2 regions of the Halomonas kalidii genome follow, and region 1 is predicted to be linked to the other one. Evidence: predicted binding sites of a transcription regulator. Region 1 holds the regulator's gene; the other holds the start of a gene.
The links. The regulator sigma-54, encoded in region 1, starts transcription at its own class of promoters, with help from an activator protein. The targets are predictions, from matches to a motif close to TGGCACNNNNNTTGCTNT.
Positions count from the first base shown of each region.

Region 1 (7,156 bases):
CGGCTGCTGCTGCGGGTCGCCGACCTGATGCACCAGGGCAGCCGACTGCCCTCGGTGCCGCTCGGTAGCCCGCTGCGCGACGCCCTGCTCGAGATCACCCGCCAGGGGCTGGGTTTCACCTGCGTGGTCGACGACGACGGCCGCCTGTCCGGGGTCTACACCGATGGCGACCTGCGCCGCACCCTGGACCAGCACAGCAACCTCTCCGACCTCAAGGTCGATGACGTCATGACCCGACCGGGCAAGCGGGTCAACGCCGAGATCCTGGCCGCCGAGGCAGTCCGCATCATGGAAGACAACCGCATCACCGCCCTGGCCGTGGTCGACGATGACGGTCGCCCGGTCGGCGCCCTGCACATGCACGACCTGCTCGCCAGCGGCGTGATCTGATGCCCCGTTTCCCCAAGGAGTTCCCATGACCCTCGACTCTCCCCTGCTCGACACCCAACTGGTGGACCGGCTGCGCCGCGTGCGCCTGCTGGCGCTGGACGTGGATGGCGTCCTCACCGACGGCCGGCTCTACTTCCAGGCCGACGGTATCGAGATCAAGGCCTTCCACACCCACGACGGCCACGGCATCAAGCTGCTCAAGCGTGCCGGACTCGAGGTGGCGCTGATCACCGGCCGCGATTCGCCGATGGTCAGCCGGCGCGCCGCCGCCCTCGGCATCAAGCACGTCTACCAGGGGGTGGAGAAGAAGCTACCCATGTTGCGCGAACTGTGCAGCCGCCTCGGCCTCGAACTGGACCAGGTCGCCTACTGCGGCGACGACATGCCGGACGTCGGCGCCATCAAGCGCGCCGGCGTCGGCATCAGCGTCCCCGGCGCCCCCTCCTACATCCGCAAGCACGCCGACTGGGTCACCGAGAGCGCCGCCGGCCATGGCGCGGTGCGAGAGATCTGCGACGCCCTGCTCCAGGCCCAGGGACACTGGGACGCCGTGATCGACACCTACCTGCACGGAGCCGACTGAGGCCATGGCACTGCGCCTGCCGCGCCCGTCATTTCGGGTCTGGCTGTTCCTGCTGCTGCTGGCCCTCGGTGGCGTGCTCGCCCTGCTCGACCAGCGCAGCCCCCGGGAGCCCGGGCCGGTGCCCCGCCACGAGGCCGGCGAACCGGACTACTACCTCGAGGGCGTTCGCCTGACCCGCTTCGACGCCGAGGGCCAGGCTCACCAGCGCCTGGACACCCCGCGCCTGGTGCACACCCCCCACGACGACGTCACGCGCATGCAGACACCGGAGGCGCGATTGATCGACAGCTCGGGGCGCATCTGGTTCAGCCAGGGCAAGGTCGGCACCCTGGGCGCCGGCGGCAATCCCCTCACCCTCTCCGGCGACGCCCGCCTGCACGCTCCCGAGGAGCACTGGCAACTCGACACCGATATCCTGCACTTCGATGCCGACACCGGCCACGCCTGGAGCGAAGCCCCGGCGCTGCTGCGCCAACCGCCCCAGCGCATGCGCGGTGAGCGCTTCGACGCCTGGATCCATGACAATCGCGCCCGCCTGACCGACAATGTCCGCGGTCACCATCCGCCCGAGACGCTATCCCCCACCGACGAGGACCCCGAGCCATGACGCGACAGCCCCCTGCCTCCCTGCTGGCCCCGGCACTGCTCGGGTTGGCCCTCACGGTCCTGGTCGCTCCCTCGGCGCAGGCCCTGGAGGGCGACGCCAGCGCTCCCATCGAGGTGGAGGCGAACCAGCTCGATCTCGACGACCGCGCCGGCACCGCCGTCTATACCGGCGACGTGGACATCCGCCAGGGCAGCATGCAACTGACCGGTGACCGGGTCGAGATCCGCCGCAACGCGTCGGGCGAACTCTCTCACGCCATCGCCACCGGCGAACGCGCCTACATCGAGCAGCTGCCGGCACCTGACGAGCCACTCGTGCGCGGCTGGGGACGCACCATCGTCTATTACGTCGCCGAGCGGCGGGTGGAACTGATCGATCGCGCCGAGCTGCACCAGGGCGGCGACACCTTCGACGGCGGCTATCTCGAGTATTTCCTCGATCGGCGCGTGGTCCAGGCCCGCTCGGAGGCCGAGGGCGTCGAAGAGCGCCAGCGCATACGCATGACCCTGCAGCCCGAGCAATAAGGGACGACATGAAGACACTCCGCGCCAGCCATCTGGCCAAGAGCTACAAGCGCCGCCGCGTGGTGCAGGACATCAGCCTGGCCATCGGCCAAGGCAGCATCGTCGGCCTGCTCGGCCCCAATGGGGCCGGCAAGACCACCTCCTTCTACATGATCGTCGGGCTGGTTCGCGCCGATGCCGGCGAGGTCCACATCGACGACCTCGACCTGACGAAGGCCGCCATGCACGAACGAGCCCGGGCCGGTATCGGGTATCTGCCCCAGGAAGCCTCGATCTTCCGCAAGCTCTCGGTGGCCGACAACATCATGGCGATCCTCGAGACCCGCCAGGACCTCGACCGCACAGGGCGCAGGGCACGGCTCGAGCAGTTGCTCGAGGACTTCCATGTCACCCATATCCGCGACAACCTCGGCATGAGCCTCTCCGGCGGCGAGCGGCGCCGGGTGGAGATCGCCAGGGCGCTGGCCACGGAACCCGCCTTCATCCTCCTCGACGAACCCTTCGCCGGGGTCGACCCCATCTCGGTGGGCGAGATCAAGGCCATCATCCGTCAGCTCAAGGCCCGTGATATCGGCGTCCTGATCACCGACCACAACGTGCGCGAGACCCTCGATATCTGCGATACCGCCTACATCGTCGGCGACGGCCAGATCATCGCCGAGGGCGATGCCGAGGCGATCCTGGCCAACCAGCGGGTGCGTGAAGTGTACCTCGGCGAAGACTTCCGCCTCTGACCACATCTACCGCAACTTACTGATATAAAGGCTATTGCAGCATGGCGGCATGAAAATTGCCGATGGCATGCTTATTGCTAATAAAAGACTTGCAACGCGCCGGGCAGCGGACTAGGGTGGGGGTTTTCGGCGAATGAGCACACACCTCTCATGGCCATGAAAGCATCCCTGCAACTGCGTGTCGGCACCCAGCTGACCATGACGCCTCAACTGCAGCAGGCCATCGCCCTGCTGCAGCTCTCCACCCTGGACCTGCGCCAGGAGATTCAGCAGGCCCTGGAGTCGAACCCCATGCTGGAGCTCGATGACGGCTTCGGCGAACAGGCAGCGAGCGAGCCTGCCGATGACGACTGGGCCAGCGAGATCCCCAGCGAACTCTCGGTCGACAGCGACTGGTCGGACACCTACCAGGATCTGGGCGCCTCTCCCGCCGGCAGCGGCGAGGGCCCAGACTTCGAGCGCCAGGCCTCGGGCCAGAGCCTGCAGGACCACCTCGCCTGGCAGTTGGCCATGACCGACCTGGACGAACGTCAGCGACACATCGCCGAGAGCCTGATCGATGCCGTGAACGGCGCCGGCTACCTGGCCCAGCCGCTCGACGAATTGCGTGACGGGCTCAAGAACCAGGGGCTCGAGGGACTCAAGAGTCGCGAGGTGGAGCAGGTATTGCTGCGCCTGCAGCAGTTCGAGCCGACCGGCATCTTCGCCCGGGACCTGCGCGAATGCCTGATGCTGCAACTCGCCGCCCTGCCCGACGACACCCCGTTGCTGCCCCAGGCCCGGCGCCTGGTGCGCCAGTTTCTCGAAGCGCTGGCCGGTGACGACCGCCGCCTGCTCAAGCGCCGACTCGGCCTCGATGACGATGCCCTCGACGAGGTGATCGCCCTGGTGCGCTCACTGGACCCGAGGCCGGGCAGTCGCTATTCGGAATCCGACAACGACTACGTCATTCCCGACCTGGTCGCCCGTCACGACAACCGCGGCTGGCAGGTGGAGCTCAACCCCGAGGCCCTGCCACGGCTACGCATCCAACCCGACTATGCGGCACTGATTCGCCGCGCCGACAAGAGCCAGGACAACCAGTTCCTCAAGAATCACCTGCAGGAGGCCCGCTGGTTGATGAAGAGCCTCTCCAGCCGCAACGACACCCTGCTGCGGGTAGGACGCGAGATCATGGCGCGCCAGCTCGACTTCCTCGAGCAGGGCGAGGAGGCGATGCGGCCATTGATACTGGCCGATATCGCCCAGGCCGTGGAGATGCACGAATCGACCATCTCGCGAGTCACCACCCAGAAGTTCATCCACACCCCCCGCGGCGTCTTCGAGCTGAAGTATTTCTTCTCCAGCCAGGTCGGCAACGGGGATGGCGACGCTCACTCGAGCACCGCGATCCGCGCCCGCATCCGCAAGCTGATCCAGGAGGAGCCGCCACGCAAGCCGCTCTCCGACAGCAAGCTGGTGACGCTGCTCGAGGAGGCCGGCATCAGCGTCGCGCGGCGGACCGTGGCCAAGTATCGGGAGGCCATGGGCATCGCCTCCTCCAGCGAGCGCAAGCGGCTAAGGTGAGTGAGCGCCAGTCGCCGCTGGCATCGCCCTCAGCAGGGGGTTTGCAGGGCAGGAAAAAGGGTTACAATCGAGGCACCAATCGAAGGACGAAGGAGCGTGTCATGCAAGTCAACATCACCGGCCATCATGTGGAACTGACCGACGCCCTGCGTGACTATGTGAACGAAAAGCTCACTCGCGTGGAACGCCACTACGACAACATCACCACCGTGCAGGTAACGCTCTCCGTCGAGAAGGAACGCCAGCAGGCCGCCTGCACCCTGCATGCCGCCGGTGCCGATCTGCACGCCGAGGCCATGGACGGTGACATGTACGCCGCCATCGATGCGCTCGCCGACAAGCTGGACCGCCAGTTGGTCAAGCACAAGGAGAAGGTCCAGGCCCGCGCCCAGGGCGCCGGTGCCCGCTGATCCATCATGACACTCGAAGCCATCCTGCCCCCCGAGCGCACCCTGTTCGGCGTGCCCGGGGGAAGCAAGAAGCGGGTACTGGAATTCTTCAGCACCTTCATCGCACAGAACACACCGAGCCTCGACAGCCAGGAAGTCTTCGGCCGCCTGATCGGCCGTGAGCGGCTGGGCAGCACGGGTATCGGCAACGGCGTCGCCATTCCCCATGCCCGCGACCCGCACTGCAAGGCTCCCCTTGCCGGCTTCCTGAAGCTGGCCGAGCCGATCGACTTCGACGCCATCGATGGCGAGCCGGTTGACCTGATCTTCGTGCTGCTGGTACCGGAAGAGGCCGACGATGCCCACCTCGCGCTGCTGGCCCAGGTCGCGGGCGTGATGAACGATGCCGAGACCCGCGGCCGGCTGCGCAAGAGCGCGAGCCAGCGCGAGCTCCATGAGCGACTCATCGAGGCGATCCGACGACAGTCCTCGGGCTGATCGTCGCTCACCGGGCCACCCGGCCAGTCACACGACCAGGAGACCCGCCATGCAGCTCGTGATCATCAGCGGCCGATCCGGCTCCGGCAAGTCGATCGCACTGCAGGCCCTCGAGGACCTCGGCTACTACGCCATCGACAACCTGCCGGCCATGCTGCTCGGCCCGCTGGTGGACGAACTCAGCAGCGATCACTCGCCCCACACCTCGATCGCGGTGAGCATCGATGCGCGCAACCTGCCCCATGCACTGGAGCGCTTTCCCACCCTGCTGGAGGAAGTGCGCGCGCGCGGAATCGACGGCCAGGTGATCTACCTCACCACCGATGCCCGCATCCTGCTCGAGCGCTACTCGGCCACCCGCCGCCGTCACCCGCTGACACGGGACAGCGACATGACCCTGGCCGAGGCCATCGATTCCGAGGAGACGGCGCTCGCCGAGATTCGCGACCTGGCCGACCTGGTGATCGATACCTCGCGACTCTCGGTGCACGAGTTGCGTCGGCGAATCAGCGACCAGGTGGCCAACCACCGGACCGACCAGTTGACCCTGACGGTGGAGTCCTTCGGCTTCAAGCGCGGCGTGCCGCTCGATGCCGACATCGTCTTCGACGCCCGCTGCCTGCCGAACCCCTATTGGGACCCCCGACTGCGGCCGTACACCGGCCGCGACGCCGCGGTCATCGAGTTCCTCGACGGCTACCCCATCGTCGGCGAGATGCATGACGATATCCTGGCCTGGGTGGAGCGCTGGCTGCCCGCCTACCAGGCCAGCCATCGCAGCTACCTGACCGTGGCCATCGGCTGCACCGGCGGCCAGCACCGCTCGGTCCACCTGGCCGAACGACTGGCCCGGCACCTCGCCGGGCATTGTCCCAGTGTGCGGCTACGCCATCGCGAACTGGGCATTCACAACATCCTCCCCCGCCCGTCGGAGCCACCACCGGCCGAGAACGATGACGAAGGAACCTGAGGCGTGCCGCAACGCAAGCTTACCCTGAACAATCGGCGTGGCCTGCACGCCCGCGCCGCCACCAAGCTGGTCCAGTGCTGCCAGCCCTTCCAGGCCAGGGTCATCGTGAGCCACGGCGGCCGCGATGCCGACGCCGCCAACATCATGTCGCTGCTGATGCTGGCCGCCCCCTGCGGCACCGAGCTGACGATCAGTACCGAAGGCGAGGACGCCGAGGCGGTGCTCGACGCCCTCGAGGCACTCTTCGAGGCCCGCTTCGACGAGGACGCCTAACCGCCCGCCACCATCATCTCGTCGACCAGCCAGCTGCCGGTATGGATGCTGCCGCGGGTATCGAGGTCGTCGCCGACTCCCGCCAGCCCCTTGAACATTCCCTCGAGGTTGCCGGCGATGGTGAACTCCTCCACCGGGTGTCGTATCTCGCCATCCTCGACCCAGAAGCCGGCGGCGCCGCGGGAGTAGTCGCCGGTCACGCCGTTGACCCCCTGCCCCATCAGCTCGGTGACCAGCACGCCGCGCCCCATGCGGGCCAGCAATGCCTCGCGGGACGCCAGCGGCGCCGTGATGCGCAGGTTGCGTGCGCCGCCGGCGTTGCCGGTGGTCTGCAGGCCGAGGCGCCTCGCACTGTAGGCCGAGAGCATGTAGCTGGCCAGCCGCCCACGATCGACGAAGACGTTGTCACGGGTCTGGACCCCGTCGTTGTCGAAGGGACTGCTGGCCATGGCGCCACGCTCCATGGGCTTCTCGCCGAGGCTGAACCACTCGGGAAAGAGCGGCTCGCCCAGACGGTCGCAGAGGAAGGAGGCCTGGCGATAGAGGGCCCCGCCGGCGATGGCACTCATCAGGTGCCCCACCAGCCCGCCGGCCACGGTCGGGTCGAACAGTACCGGCAGGC
Region 1 covers NZ_JASCQN010000025.1:274,404-281,559, reverse strand. Annotated here, with positions in the region: gene QLQ85_RS05950 (KpsF/GutQ family sugar-phosphate isomerase) at 1-390, shown strand, start outside; gene QLQ85_RS05945 (KdsC family phosphatase) at 416-973, shown strand; gene lptC (LPS export ABC transporter periplasmic protein LptC) at 978-1,580, shown strand; gene lptA (lipopolysaccharide transport periplasmic protein LptA) at 1,577-2,104, shown strand; gene lptB (LPS export ABC transporter ATP-binding protein) at 2,113-2,838, shown strand; gene QLQ85_RS05925 (RNA polymerase factor sigma-54) at 2,989-4,404, shown strand; gene hpf (ribosome hibernation-promoting factor, HPF/YfiA family) at 4,506-4,814, shown strand; gene ptsN (PTS IIA-like nitrogen regulatory protein PtsN) at 4,821-5,291, shown strand; gene rapZ (RNase adapter RapZ) at 5,341-6,261, shown strand; gene QLQ85_RS05905 (HPr family phosphocarrier protein) at 6,265-6,534, shown strand; gene pmbA (metalloprotease PmbA) at 6,531-7,156, opposite strand, start outside.

Region 2 (7,156 bases), on a different contig from region 1:
CAGCAACCGCTCGCAGCTCGTGGCTCGCCTAGCGCGGCCGGGCGGTGATGCGCCAGTCGCGTCCCACGGCACGAATGTCGAGGATGTCGAGCGGGCGCTGCTGGGCCATGGTCTCGATGCCGGCGAGCTGGAACAGCGGCCGGGCCTCGCCGCCGAGCAGGGTCGGCGCCACGAACAGCTGCATCTCGTCGACCAGGCCGGCATCGAGCATGGCGCCGGCGAGCGTCGCGCCGGTCTCGAGCAGCACCTCGTTGGCCTGCTCCACATCGGCCAGGTGGCGCAGCAGGGCCTGGAGGTCGACCCGGCCGTCGGCCGCCGCGGGCATCACCGCCACCTCGGCGCCGGCCGCCTCGAGGCGCTCACGCCGTTCGGGATCGTGGCCGGTGCGGGTCGCCACCAGGGTGCGGCCGGGCTCGCGCAGGCAGGCCGCGGCCTGGGGCAGGCGTAGCTGGCTGTCGACCACCACCCGCAGCGGCTGGCGGCCGGCGACGAGCTCCGCGTCGTCGAGTTCGGCCTGGGCCGGGCGCACGGTGAGCCGCGAGTTGTCGAAGATGATCGACTCCACGCCGGTGAGGACGGCGCTGGAGCGAGCCCGCAGGCGCTGTACCTCGCGCCGCGCCGGGGCGCCGGTGATCCACTGGGACTCGCCCGAGCGCATCGCGGTGCGCCCGTCGAGGCTCATGGCCATCTTCAGCCGCACGAAGGGGCGGCCATGCTCCATGCGCATGATGAAGCCCGGATTCAGCGCCCTCGCTTGAGCCTCCAGGATACCCACTTCGACGTCGACGCCGGCCTCACGCAGCATGGCGAGGCCGCGGCCGGCCACGGCGGGATTGGGGTCGGCCATGGCCACCACCACCGCCTTCACCCCGGCCTCGATCAGCGCCACGGCACAGGGGCCGGTGCGCCCCTGGTGCGAGCAGGGCTCGAGGGTGACGTAGGCGGTGGCGCCCCGGGCCGCGTCACCGGCCTGGCGCAGGGCATGCACCTCGGCGTGGGGCTCGCCGGCACGCTCGTGAAACCCCTCGCCGACCAGGCGATGGTTCCTGACCAGCACGCAGCCGACGCGGGGATTGGGGGCTGTGGTATAGAGGCCGCGACGGGCCAGTTCCAGGGCCCGGGCCATCCAGGCTTCGGGGGTCTGCTTGGCCATGGCGCTCCTTGGCAGATGACGAATGAGGAGAGGGGCTCAGTCCCGCGGCTCGTCGGGCCGGAACGTCGGCTCCTGGGACAGGCGATCGATCTCGGCACGGAACTCGTCGATGTCCTGGAAGCGGCGGTAGACCGAGGCGAAACGGATGTAGGCGACCTGGTCGAGACGCTTCAGGGCATGCATCACCTCCTCGCCGATGTCGCGCGCATGGATCTCGCGCTCGCCGCGGGCCCGCAGGGTCTGGCGAATGCGCTCCACCGCGGCCTCGATCGACTCGGCACTGACCGGACGCTTCTCCAGGGCACGCAGCATGCCGGCGCGCAGCTTGGTCTCGTCGAAGGTTTCCCGGGAACCGTCGCCCTTGACCACCCGCGGCATCACCAGCTCGGCGGTCTCGTAGGTGGTGAAACGCTCGCCGCAGGCCACACACTGGCGGCGACGGCGCACCTGGTCGCCCTCGGCCACCAGCCGGGAGTCGGTCACCTTGGTGTCATGGGTTCCGCAGAAGGGACAGTGCATCGATGGATTCCGGGGTCGGCGTGAGAAGGAGCGATGCTGCATTGTAGCGGCTCGTGGGGCCAGCGCCCAGCGTGCACCCGGTTGGCACATGACCTGCAAGGGAAAACACGACGCCTGCGGCGTACGACATCCCGGCCACTCGACGGACTTTCCATGACACTCTCCCGCTCGCTCTCCCGCCCCCTGGACGGTACCGCCTTCATCGACCGGGCCCGCGATCGCCTGGCCTTCCTCTACGGCCCTCGCGCCGAGGAGGTGCTGCGGCGCCTGCTGACCCTGCTCTCGCACCGCCGTGGTGCAATGCCGGTCCGTGACGGCCGCGAACCGGTGCCGCTGTGGAGCGAGCGCGACCAGTGGCTGATCACCTATGGCGACAGCCTGCTCGATGGCGACCGACCGCCACTGGAGGCACTCGAGGCCTTCCTCGAGGCGCGCCTGCCGGACTCCTTCAGCGGCATCCATCTGCTGCCGTTCTTTCCCTGGAGCAGCGACGACGGCTTCTCGGTCATCCACTATCGCGAGGTCGACCCGGCACTCGGTGACTGGTCGCATATCCGGCGGCTCGGCGAACGCCGGGACCTGATGGTCGACCTGGTGCTCAACCACGTCTCCCGGGAGTCACTGTGGTTCGTCGACTACCTGAGCGGCAGCCTGCCGGGGCGCGACTTCTTCATCGAGATGGACCCGACCACCGACCTCTCGGCGGTGGTGCGCCCGCGCAGTAGCCCGCTGCTGGTGCCGGTGTCGACCCGACGCGGCACCCGCCACCTCTGGGCGACCTTCTCCGAGGACCAGATCGACCTGAACTTCGCCAACCCCGACGTGCTGCTGGAGTTCGTCGGCATCCTGCTCTTCTACCTGGAACAGGGTGCCCGGGTCATCCGCCTGGACGCCATCGCCTACCTCTGGAAGGAGGTCGGCACCCCCTGCATCCACCTGCCCCAGACCCACGAGGTGGTGCGACTGCTGCGCGCCATCGTCGACCACATGGCGCCGGGCACCCTGTTGCTCACCGAGACCAATGTCCCCCATCGCGAGAACCTCGGCTACTTTGGTCTCGATCGTCTTTCAGACGGGGGTCTCGATCGTCCTCCCTCTCCCCCCGACGAGGCCCACCTGGTCTATCAGTTCTCCCTGCCGCCGCTGCTGCTGCATACCCTGACCAGCGGCGAGGCCGGCACCCTGGCCCGTTGGCTCGAGAGCCTACCCGCCCTGCCCCCTGGCTGCAGCTACCTCAACTTCACCGCCAGCCACGACGGCATCGGCGTACGGCCGCTGGAGGGCTGGCTACCGCCCCACGAGATCGAGGCACTGCTGGAGCTGATGCACCGCTTCGGCGGCTTCGTCAGCATGCGCGCCGCCCCCGACGGCAGCGACAGCCCCTACGAGATCAACATCACCTGGTTCGAGGCGATGAAGGGCACGCGCCGCGGCCCGGACCCCTGGCAGGTGGAGCGATTCCTGTGCAGCCAGCACCTGATGCTGGCGCTGCAGGGCATTCCGGCGCTCTACCTGCACTCGCTGACCGGCACCCTCAACGACCACGAGGGCGTCGAGCGCAGCGGGCGACTGCGCTCGATCAACCGTCGCCGCTGGCAACGCGACGAGCTGGCCGAGCTGCTCGACAGCCGCAACACCCCGACCCGCGAGGTCTTCCTGGCCCTCAAGCGACGCCTGGCGGTGCGTCGCGAGGAGCCCTGCTTCCATCCCGACACCCCGCAGCGGGTGGTGCCCTCCCCCACGGAGCTGCTGGTACTGGAGCGGGGCCCGCTGGCCGACGGCCGCCGGCTGCTGGCGATCCACAACGTCAGCGACCGGCGCCAGCCGCTGGAGCTCGCCATGCTCGGCCAACACCCCTGGTTCGACCTGCTGGAGCACGCGCCCTGGGAGCGCTGCGAGAGCCTCGCCCCCTACCGCAGCCTGTGGCTGGTGCTGCCCGGCGATGACACCATCGATGACGGGTGAACACCCGGCGGTGACCTGAAGGAAGCGGTGGCCTGAAGGGAGGCAAGGGGACGACGACATGCTAGTGTCAGCGGGACGCCATGCCCACGAATCGACGAGGACCCCGTCATGCGCCCCATCCCGCTCGCCCTGAGCGCCGTCCTGCTGGTCTTCACCGCCGCGGCCCTGGCCGACGACCACTGGCCGGCCCCGGTCCGGGCGCTGGCCGACCAGGGCCTGACCATCCATGCCGAGTTCGCGGCCCCCGGCGGCCTCACCGGCTACGCCGCCAGCGCCCAGGGCCGCGAACTCGCCATCTACGTCACCGCCGACGGCGAGCATGCGGTGGTCGGCACCCTGGTGGACGCCGCGGGCAACGACCTCTCCAGCGCACCACTCGACGAGCACGTGCGCAGTGCCCAGGATGCCGAGGCGTGGGAGCGGCTCGAACGCAGCCACTGGATCCAAGACGGCGACCCGGAGGCCCCACGGGTGCTCTATACCTTCACCGACCCCAACTGTCCCTACTGCCGGCAGTTCTGGGAAGCCGCGCGGCCGTGGGTCGAGGCCGGCGAGGTGCAGCTGCGCCATGTCATGGTCGGCATCCTGGCACAGGACAGCCCGGCCAAGGCCGCGGCCCTGCTGGGCGCCGACGACCCCGCTTCGGCGTTGCACGAGCACGAGAGCGGCACATCGATCGCCCCCTCGGCCCAGCCCCGGGAGATCGAGGAGCAGGTCTACACCAACAACCAGCTGTTCGAGGAATTCGGCCTGATCGCCACCCCGACGACCGTGGCACGCGATGGCCAGCGTCTCGTGCGGATTCAGGGCATGCCCGACCCCGCGCAACTCATCGAACTGATGGGCGGCGAGGCACCCTGACCGGAGCGCGGAGCCTCAGGCTCGGGCGGGCATCGCCCGGGCCAGGAACCAGCCGGCGATCATCGCCACCAGCAAGGCGAATAACGGCGCCGTCAGCCCGCCGAGGGAGGCGAAGGCCGGTCCCGGGCAGTAGCCCGACAGCCCCCAGCCGATGCCGAACAGGGCGGCGCCGCCGATCAGCCGGGCGTCCAGGTCCTGGCGGGTCGGCAGTTGGAAGGCCTCGGCGTAGATCGGGTGGGGGCGACGAAGGACCAGCCGGTAGCCGATGAAGGTGGTCACCACGGCGCCGCCCAGCACGAACAGCAGCGTCGGGTCCCAGGCGCCGGCGACGTCGAGGAAGCCCAGCACCCGCGCCGGGTCGGTCATGCCCGAGATGCCCAGGCCCAGGCCGAACAGCAAACCGGCGACGTAGCCCATGAGGGGCTTGAGGGTCTCGGTCTTCATGCGCCACCTCCGATCAGGTGCCGGACCACGAAGACGGTGACGATGGCGGTGACCAGGAAGGTAATGGTGGCCATCAGGGAGCGCACCGACAACCGGGCGAGGCCGCAGACGCCGTGGCCGCTGGTGCAGCCACTGCCGAGGCCGGTGCCCAGGCCCACCAGCAGGCCGGCCACCAGCATCAGCAGCACGCCACCGGCCGGCTGGCCGACCACCTCGCCCGGGCTACCGGCGACGTTGCCCAGCCCGCCGCCGAGCAGCATCAGCACGATCGGGCCGCTGATCAGGCCGAGCAGAAAGGTCAGCCGCCAGGCGCTGTCGCCTTTCGGCCTGACGGTGATCAGGTTGCCGATGATCCCGCTGATGCCGGCGATGCGGCCCAGGGTCGCCATCAGCCAGGTGGCCGCGAGGCCGATCAGCACGCCGCCGATCAGCCCATGCAGGCTTGCTGTCACATCCACGATGCGTCTCCTCCGGTGTACGGTGTCATGGGTGGGCCACCAGCGGGTCGTCAGCCGGGACTCAGAACCGATTGATCGGCACTTTCAGGTAGACCTGGCCATTGTCCTCTGCCGGTGGCATATGGCCGGCGCGCATGTTGACCTGCACCGAGGGGATGATCAGCGTCGGCATGTCGAGGGTCGCATCGCGCTCGGTACGCATCTTCACGAACTCCTCCTCGCTGACCCCTTCGTGGACATGCACATTGTGGGCACGCTGCTCCGCCACGCTGGTCTCGTGCTGGTACTCCTCGCGATCCGGTGCCTTGTAGTCGTGGCACAGGAACAGCCGGGTCTCGCCCGGCAGGGCCAGCACCTTCTGGATGGAGCGATAGAGGGTCCGCGCATCGCCGCCGGGGAAGTCGCAGCGGGCGGTGCCGTAGTCGGGCATGAACAGGGTGTCGCCGACGAAGGCGGCATCGCCGATCACATAGGTCAGGCAGGCCGGGGTATGGCCCGGGGTGTGCAGCACCCGCCCCTCCAGGTGGCCGATGGCGAAGGTGTCGCCCTCCTCGAAGAGGCGGTCGAACTGGCTGCCGTCGCGGGCGAACTCGGTGCCGGCGTTGAAGGCCTTGCCGAAGACCTCCTGGACCACGGTGATGTTGGCGCCGATGCCGGTCTTGCCGCCCAGCTTCTCATGCAGGTAGGGCGCGGCGGAGAGGTGGTCGGCGTGGACATGGGTCTCGAGGATCCACTCCACGGACAGCCCTTCGCGCTGGATGAAGGCGATGATGGCGTCGGCGGAGCGCACGTCGGTGCGTCCGGCAGCGTAGTCGAAGTCGAGCACCGAATCGAGGATCGCGCAGGACGTGGAATCAGGATCCTGCACCACATAGCTGAAGGTGTTGGTGGGCTCATCGAAGAAGTGGGTGACAATGGGTCGGGCCGCGGTTGGCTTGGACATGGGAAGCACCTCCTGAATGTCGTTGCCTCACGAGATGGCGACAGCATGGATGAAAAACAAGATCTAAACTTAGTCCATTTTTTTATAAAAAAGACGAAGTCAGATCTCTATGCGATCACCGTAGGCGGGGATCTCGGCCTCGATGCCGCTCTCGGCCAGGGCGGCCTTGAGCACATGCTGGGTGCCCGGCTCGCCGTGCACCAGGTAGAACCGCGGATGGTCACGGAAGGCGCCGGCCCAACCGATAAGCTGGCTCTGGCCGGCGTGGGCCGAGAAACCGCCGATGGTATGCACCCTGGCCTTCACCGCCAGTTCCTGACCGAGCACCCGCACCCGCTCGGCGCCATCGACGAGCTGGCGACCCAGGGTGCCGGCGGCCTGGAAGCCGACGATCACCAGGCGGGTATTGGGCTTCTCGAGGTTATAGCGGAAGTGGTGAATGATCCGTCCGCCGTTGCACATGCCTGCCCCGGCAATGATGATCGCCCCGCCGTGGATACGGTTGATGGCCATGGACTCCTCCACCGTGCGGGTCAGGCGCAGGATCGGCAGGTACCGGCTGGTGTCGCCGCTGGCGGCGATGTTGAGCACCTTGAGATCCTCCGAGTCGAGCGACTTGCGCGCCCGATGGTAGAGCTCGGTGACCCGGATCGCCATGGGGCTGTCGAGGAACACCATCTGCTGGCGCAGCCGCCCCTCGTGGTAGAGCACGCTGAGGTGGTAGAGGATCTCCTGGGTCCGGCCCACGGCGAAGGCGGGGATCAACACGTTCCCGCCATCGGCATGGGCCTCCGCCAGCACCCGGGCGAATTC
Region 2 covers NZ_JASCQN010000049.1:42,421-49,576, forward strand. Annotated here, with positions in the region: gene ribD (bifunctional diaminohydroxyphosphoribosylaminopyrimidine deaminase/5-amino-6-(5-phosphoribosylamino)uracil reductase RibD) at 29-1,153, opposite strand; gene nrdR (transcriptional regulator NrdR) at 1,190-1,672, opposite strand; gene QLQ85_RS15735 (sugar phosphorylase) at 1,826-3,637, shown strand; gene dsbG (thiol:disulfide interchange protein DsbG) at 3,746-4,498, shown strand; gene QLQ85_RS15745 (DUF6691 family protein) at 4,514-4,942, opposite strand; gene QLQ85_RS15750 (YeeE/YedE family protein) at 4,939-5,400, opposite strand; gene QLQ85_RS15755 (MBL fold metallo-hydrolase) at 5,462-6,343, opposite strand; gene QLQ85_RS15760 (MBL fold metallo-hydrolase RNA specificity domain-containing protein) at 6,443-7,156, opposite strand, start outside.
Region 2: the regulator sigma-54 is predicted to act here: its motif matches at 1,755-1,772, upstream of QLQ85_RS15735 (sugar phosphorylase).